2 linked regions of the Phyllobacterium zundukense genome follow. The protein of the gene in region 2 interacts with the protein of the main gene of each other region in a pairwise test. Links are inferred from orthologs where the notes say so. Each region holds a gene or a part of one and is shown on either strand. Other genes may lie near its edges.

Region 1 (3,309 bases), 770 kb from region 2 along the record:
GCCGATACCTGTGCCGCTGTCGCGGACGAAATCGGTCTGCATGAGTTCATCCGCACGGGCTCGGATGTAAAGGGCCTGGCGGACAAACGCCTCAAGAGCCTGCGCGCGGATGTGGTTGAATCGTTGATCGCCACGATTTATCTGGACGGCGGACTGGAAGCGGCGCAACCTTTCATCGAGCGTTACTGGGATGCCCGCTCGCGCGAGATCAATTCGGCGCAGCGCGATCCGAAGACAGAATTGCAGGAATGGGCGCACCAGCAGAATGGCGCGCAGCCTCTATATACCGTTGTCGGCCGCACCGGACCGGACCATGATCCGCAGTTTACGGTGAAGGTCGATGTCAAAGGCTTCGAACCTGCCACAGGTATGGGCCGTTCGAAGCGCATCGCGGAGCAGGAAGCTGCGGTCGCATTGCTTTATCGTGAAGGCGTCCGTCAGAAGGCGCAGGAAGAAGATACGAAATGACTGATCAGGAACAGACACCCGAGGTCGAAACAAAGTCCGATGTTCCAACGCGCTCGGGCTTTATCGCCTTGATTGGTGCGCCGAATGCCGGCAAATCGACCCTGGTCAACCAGTTGGTCGGCAGCAAGGTATCCATCGTCACCCACAAGGTACAGACGACGCGTGCCCTTGTTCGCGGCATCGTCATTCATGAGCAGACGCAGATGGTCCTGGTTGATACCCCCGGTATCTTCAAGCCGAAGCGCCGTCTTGACCGCGCCATGGTGACGACCGCCTGGGGCGGGGCGAAGGACGCCGACCTTATTCTGGTGCTGATCGATGTCGAGCAAGGGATCGATGAGGAGGCGGAAGCTATCCTCGGTAGCCTGCACGAGAAGAAGCGCAAAGTGATCCTCGTTCTCAACAAGGTTGACCGCATCGAAGCGCCGAAGCTTCTGGAATTGGCCCAGAAAGCCAATGAAAAGGTCAATTTCGACAAGACCTTCATGATTTCGGCGCTGAAGGGTTATGGCTGCAAGGATTTGTTGAAGTACCTTGCCGACAATTTGCCGGAAGGGCCTTGGTATTATCCGGAGGACCAGATTTCCGATATGCCCATGCGCATGCTTGCGGCGGAAATCACCCGGGAGAAGCTCTATCTGCGCCTGCACAACGAATTGCCCTATTCCTCGACCATCGAGACGGAAAGCTGGGAAGAAAAGCCGGACGGTTCTGTCCGCATCCAGCAGGTCATCTATGTCGAGCGCGACAGCCAGAAGAAGATCGTGCTCGGCCATGAGGGCCAGGCGATCAAATCCATCGGCCAGGCGGCGCGCAAGGAACTGATGGAAATCCTGGAGCAGAAGGTCCACCTGTTCCTTTTCGTCAAGGTTCGTGACAATTGGGGCAATGATCCCGAGCGTTACCGCGAAATGGGCCTTGAATTCCCGCACTGATAGCGCGACGTTCCATCAATGGAATGGCGAGACGAAGGTATCATCCTTGGAACGAGGCGGCACGGGGAAACCAGCGCCATCCTTGAACTGATGACGCGCGAACACGGCCGTCATCTGGGCCTGGTGCGCGGCGGACGCTCCCGCCGCATGCAGCCGCTGCTCCAGCCTGGCAACCGCATCGACGTGGTCTGGCGCGCGCGCATGGACGAGCATCTCGGCATGATGCAGGTCGAGCCTGTCAGCTTTGCGGCAGCCCGGCTTATCGAACAGCCAGTCGCACTCTATGGGCTGCAGCTTGCAGCCGCGCATCTGCGCCTTCTGCCGGAGCGTGATCCCCATCAAAACCTCTTTGAAATCCTGGCCGTCATTCTTGAGCATTGCGAAGACACGCTGATCGCCGGTGAACTGCTGTTGCGGTTCGAGGTGTTGATGCTGGAAGAGCTGGGGTTCGGCCTTGATCTGAAGCGCTGTGCGGCGACGGGCAGCGATCAGGACCTTGCCTATGTGTCGCCGAAATCGGGGCGCGCAGTCTCGCGTGAGGCCGGGGCGCCGTGGGCTGACAAGCTTCTGGAAATGCCGCCCTTCATGGTCAGTTCAAGCGTGCGCGCTGCGTCGCTCGCCGAAATCATGGCAGCCTTCCGCCTGACCAGTTTCTTCTTCAACCGCCACGTCTGGGAGCCGCGGGCACAAAAGGCGCCGGAAGCGCGTGATGGCTTTCTGAGCGCTGTTTCAAGATCGTTGTCAAATGCACCGGGGCAGGGACGCGTCGTGCAGGAAAGGACTGTTCTTCCATGAGCTTTGATGATGCGACTGCTGCCATCGCGTTTCCGGGCGGCATTGGCCTGCTGCCGCTTGGCGATCTCGCAACCCGCGGCGGTCTCGACATTCTGCAGGCAATGCTGCGCGGAGATTATCCTGCCCCACCAATGGCCAAGACACTCTCCTTTACATTGCACGAGGTCGAGCAGGACCGTGTCGTCTTCAAAGGCCTGCCGAGACCTGAACATCTCAATCCACTGGGCGGGATTCATGGCGGCTGGGTTGCCACTTTGATGGATTCCGCGCTGGCCTGCTGCGTCATGACCACGCTGAAGCCGGGCGAGGCCTATACGACGGCTGAATTCAAGGTAAATCTGGTACGCCCGTTAACTCCGGATACGGGCGTTGTCTTCTGCGAAGGACGGCTCATTCATCGCGGCCGTACGCTGGCGACATCCGAAGCCTTTCTGAAAGACAGGAATGGCAAGCTTCTCGCCCATGGCACCGAAACCTGCGCGATCTTTCCGCTCGAAAGCTTCGTTCGCGGCAAATAACTGCAGTTTCGGTTTTCAATCGAAATTCGCACTGCGCGCTGCGCCGAATTGGACCAAATAACGCCTTACTGTTCAAGCAATCGACAAGCTCTGTAAGAGCGGGGCGATTCCTGATGCGCATTTTGACGGCACTTCTTCTTTCTCTGGGTTTGACATGCGGCGCGCATGCCGCCGATCTCGCCAGTTTCTGGGACACTCCCCAGCATGGCGGCAATAGTTTTAATCGCCTACCGCCCGATCAAGCCTATTTCGACGCACTGAAAAAATATGGCGCAAGCTGGGTACGGCTTTCCTACGATAAATGGAAACCGGCCAAACGCGACTTCCTTATTGGGGATGCAGATCATTATGAGGGCATTCCAACGAGCGATCTTGCGACGCTCAAAGCCACGCTGGATCGTGCCGACAAGGCGGGTCTCAAAGTCGTCATCACACCGCTATCCTTGCCCTCGATGCGCTGGGCTCAGAACAATGGCGGCAAGTTCGATGACCGGCTGTGGCAGGACAAGGCCAGGTGGCAGGATGCCGCCCGCTTCTGGAACGATCTGGCCGCCGCCCTGAAGGATCATCCTTCTATCGTCGCCTACAATCTG
Region 2 (3,984 bases):
AGGTCTCGATGCAATCGGCGATTACTTCGCGCGAGATCAGCGAATATTTCATGCCTTCGGTGCCCATCGCCATACCATCGGAAATGGTCGGGGTGCCGAAGATCTGCGGATTGCCACCTGCCGCCTTCACCGCGGCGACAGCCGCATCGGCCAAAGGCTGCAGGCCCGCGTTGCAGGGCGTGATTGTCGAATGGCCATTGGCAATGCCGATCATCGGCTTGTCGAAATCAGCCTTTTCATAGCCAAGTGCATAATACATGGCACGGTTGGGCGACCGCGCAACGCCTTGGGTAATGTGTTTCGATCGCTCGTTGGCTGGCATGATTTGGCTCCCATTCTCGATACGAGAATAGTTTTAGAGCTTTTCGAGACGGGAACGAAAGGAATTCTTCAGCGAATAGCCTTGATCAGGCTCCTGTCGGGAAAGCAGGTCGGCGCCGTGCCCTGTTTCGCCTGCCAGTCACCGATCGAGCGGCGGGTCTTGAAACCCGGGAAGCCATCCGCACCCCCGGCGTCATACCCCTTTTTCTCCAGCACCTTCTGCAGACCGGCGATGTCCGAACGATTGAGCCCGCCAACGTCACCCCAGCCAGCAGAAAAGCCGGTCGCCCCACGCGCGATGCGATCCCCGACATGACCGATGAACAACGCGTAGAGATCGCTCATATTGTATTCCTTGAGAACGTAGAAATTCCTGGTGACGATGAAGGCCGGGCCATGCCGCCCGGCCGGCATCAACAGGAAGCCTTCGCGCTTGGTCTCACTGGATGGAAATGGCTTGCCGTTGACACGAGTGATGCCGAGCTTTTCCCAGGCTGAGAAGGGCTTGCCCTGATCCGGGCCCTCGAGCGCACAGCTGACGCTGCCGGGAACATTGACCTCGTAGCCCCAGTCGCGACCGCGCTGCCAGCCATATTGCGCGAGGTAATGCGCGATGGACCCCAGCGTGTCCGGCACCGAGTTCCAGATATCGCGCTTACCGTCGCCGTCGAAATCCACCGCGTGCTCGATATAGGAGGTCGGCATGAACTGCGGCTGACCCAGCGCGCCCGCCCAGGAGCTCTTCATGCTGCCAGCGCCGATGTAACCCTTCTGAACGATCTCCAGCGCCGCAACAAGTTCCTTACGGAACATGTCCTTGCGCGTTGCCATGAAGGCCTTGGTGCCGAGAACCGTGAACGCATTGTAAGGGATCTTGACGCTGCCATAACCGCTTTCGCGGCCCCAGATAGCCAGGACGATCTCGCCCGGCACGCCGTACTTGTTTTCGACCGCCTTCAATATCCGCGCATATTGCCCGGCTCGCGCCGTTCCGCCGGTGGTGACCGCGTTCACCGTCTTGGCGTTGAAGTATTTACCGGGCGAGCCGAACTCGGTCTGCACCTGTTTTTGCGGCGTCTGTGCCTTCTCGCCAGGCATCACCAGATCCGGCAGATCGAAGTTCAGCGTCACACCGGTGAATGCCTGATCGAAGGTCGCTTTGGAAACGCCCTTCGCCTTGGCTTCCGGCCAAAGATTATTGGCAAGCCAGGATTGAAACTGTGCTTCGATCTCGGGTTTCGACGCCGCCAATCCTGCACCTGCCGACAGGCTGAGAAACACTCCGATCACCGCCCCAAGGGCAAATCTCAATGGGCGTGCTATCAAAGCGTTCTCCCTAAAGTGATGTTCGGGCGCGCAATGCCGCCGTCAATGTTCCTTCGTCGAGATAATCGAGTTCACCTCCTACCGGCACGCCATGGGCAAGCCTGGTGATTCGAACATCGAAGCCTGCAAGCTGGTCGGTGATGTAATGGGCCGTCGTCTGGCCCTCCACCGTCGCGTTGACCGCGAGGATTACCTCCTTGATTTCGCCTTCCGCCACCCGGCCAACGAGCGTCATGATGTTGAGATCGTCCGGCCCGATACCGTCGAGCGGCGACAGCCGCCCGCCAAGCACGTGGTAGCGCACATTCATCGACCCTGCACGCTCCAGCGCCCAGAGATCGGAAACATCTTCGACGACGATGAGCGTCCCAAGTTCGCGGCGCGGATCGGTGCAGATCATACAAGGATCGGAGGTATCGACATTGCCGCAGGTCGAGCAGATGCGCACCTTTTCGGCAGCATCCTGCATGGCCGAACCCAGTGGAATCAGCAGTGCCTCTTTTTTCTTGATGAGATGCAGGGCCGCCCGACGGGCGGAACGCGGCCCGAGCCCCGGCACTTTGGCCAGCAGCTGGATCAGGCGTTCAATTTCAGGACCGGCGATTCGCTTCGACATGTCGCCTTTTTATCTCCCCCCTTGCGGGGGAGAAAGCGATTTCAGCATCTTGGCTCTTGCCAAGTGCTAGAAATCGCAAGAGAGGGGATAGTGAGCCACATATCCAGCAGAATCCCCTCTCTTGGGCTTTCTAAGGATTTAGCAAAGAAGCCGCCTAAGCGTCAAAACGGCAGCTTGAAACCGGGCGGTATGGGCAATCCGGCGGTCAGCGCCTGCGTCTTCTCGGCCATGATCGCCTCGACTTTCGCCTTGGCCTCATTGTGCGCGGCGATGATCAGGTCTTCGATGACTTCGATGTCATCTTCCTTGAACAGCGACGGATCGATGGTCAATGCCGTCAGCGCACCCTTACCGGAGAGCTTGACGGTGACGAGACCGCCGCCCGCATGCCCTTCCGCCTCGAGCGCAGCAATTTCTTCCTGCATCGCCGCCATCTTGGCCTGCATTTCCTTGGCCTGTTTCATCATGCCCATTATGTCACGCATGGAAAAAACTCCTGTTCGTCAGTCATCTTCTTCGACGGGCGCGAGCGCATCATCGCCCAGCACGCCGCCGTTCGTCATTTCGCCGTCAGTTTGCCCGGCGGGTGTCGCGATGCGCACATTGATGATCTTGGCGCCGGGAAATTTCGACAGGATCGCCGCCACATCCGGATCGGCGCGAGCATCGCTCAACAGCGAGTTACGTTTTGCCGTTTCGGTTTCATTGATCGTGGCACTGCCCTGCTCACGCGACAGTGAGACCATCCAGCGGATGCCCGTCCAGTCGCTCAGCTTCTGTGACAGGTCGGTCAAAAGCGTCTTTGGCGCATTGTCGGTCAAGTTGATCTCAAGCCGTCCAGGCTTGAGGCTGACAAGGCGCACGCAGTTCTTGACCATGATCTTGAACTGCATGTCGCGCTGCTTTTCGGCCAGCGCAATGATGTCCTCGATGCTGTCCACTGGCACCGCGGGTCCTTCTTCGACCGCTGGCGGTGGCGGAGCGATCGGCTCGGGCCGCGCTGCCGGTTCCACCAGAAGCATGGTGGCGCCGCCATTGGAGCTGACCGAGCCGCGCGACGATGCCACCGCATCGGTAGCGCGCGCCATGGGTGCGCCACCATTCCCGGGGCGCGGTCCGTCGGCGCGCGGCGCTTGCGGCAAGAGCGATCCGCCATCCTCCAGTGATTTCAACGCTTCATCAAGCGTCGGCAGGTCGGCGGCGTGAGCCAGCCGGATCAGCAGCATTTCTGCCGCCTGAACCGGGCGGCTGGAATTATCGACCTCGGTAATACCTTTCAGCAGCATTTGCCAGGTACGCGATAGGACCCGGATGGAAAGCTTCCCGGCAAAATCCCTACCGCGTGTGCGCTCGTCTTCCGACAGCGAAATGTCATCGGCGACATCGGGTGTGAAACGGATTCGCGTCACCAGATGGTTGAAATCGGCAAGATCGGTCAGGACCACACTTGGATCTGCGCCGACATCATACTGCGCCCGGAATTCCCGCAGGGCCGTAGCGACATCACCGCGCATCAGCATCTCGAACAGATCGATGATGCGGGCGCGGTCAGCAAGTCCAAGCATGGAGCGGACTGCGTCCGCATCGACAGTGCCCGCACCGTGGGCAATGGCCTGATCGAATATTGACAGTGAATCGCGCACGGACCCCTCGCCTGCCCGGGCGATCATGCTCAGCGACGCATCGTCTACGGTGATCGCTTCCAACTCGGCGATCTTCTT

The links.
Region 1: the proteins of recR (region 2) and recO interact in binary tests that used the Escherichia coli proteins (3 or more experiments, as listed by UniProt). The link is inferred for Phyllobacterium zundukense from one-to-one orthologs.

The regions. Positions count from the first base shown.
Region 1 is NZ_CP017940.1:2,329,936-2,333,244, reverse strand. The notes cover bases 534-3,309. They hold recO (DNA repair protein RecO), read left to right. Parts: upstream 534-1,421; coding sequence 1,422-2,198; downstream 2,199-3,309. Other genes in these bases: BLM14_RS11760 (glycoside hydrolase family 5 protein), read left to right, coding at 2,830-3,309; BLM14_RS11765 (PaaI family thioesterase), read left to right, coding at 2,195-2,716; era (GTPase Era), read left to right, coding at 534-1,403. In the rest of the region: rnc (ribonuclease III), read left to right, coding at 1-468; more of era, read left to right, coding at 465-533. UniProt on the Escherichia coli protein: Involved in DNA repair and RecF pathway recombination.
Region 2 is NZ_CP017940.1:3,101,375-3,105,358, forward strand. The notes cover bases 461-3,376. They hold recR (recombination mediator RecR), read right to left. Parts: upstream 2,264-3,376; coding sequence 1,658-2,263; downstream 461-1,657. Other genes in these bases: BLM14_RS15550 (lytic murein transglycosylase), read right to left, coding at 461-1,647; BLM14_RS15560 (YbaB/EbfC family nucleoid-associated protein), read right to left, coding at 2,425-2,748; BLM14_RS15565 (DNA polymerase III subunit gamma/tau), read right to left, coding at 2,767-3,376. Also shown: ilvD (dihydroxy-acid dehydratase), read right to left, coding at 1-322; more of BLM14_RS15550, read right to left, coding at 391-460; more of BLM14_RS15565, read right to left, coding at 3,377-3,984. UniProt on the Escherichia coli protein: May play a role in DNA repair. It seems to be involved in an RecBC-independent recombinational process of DNA repair. It may act with RecF and RecO.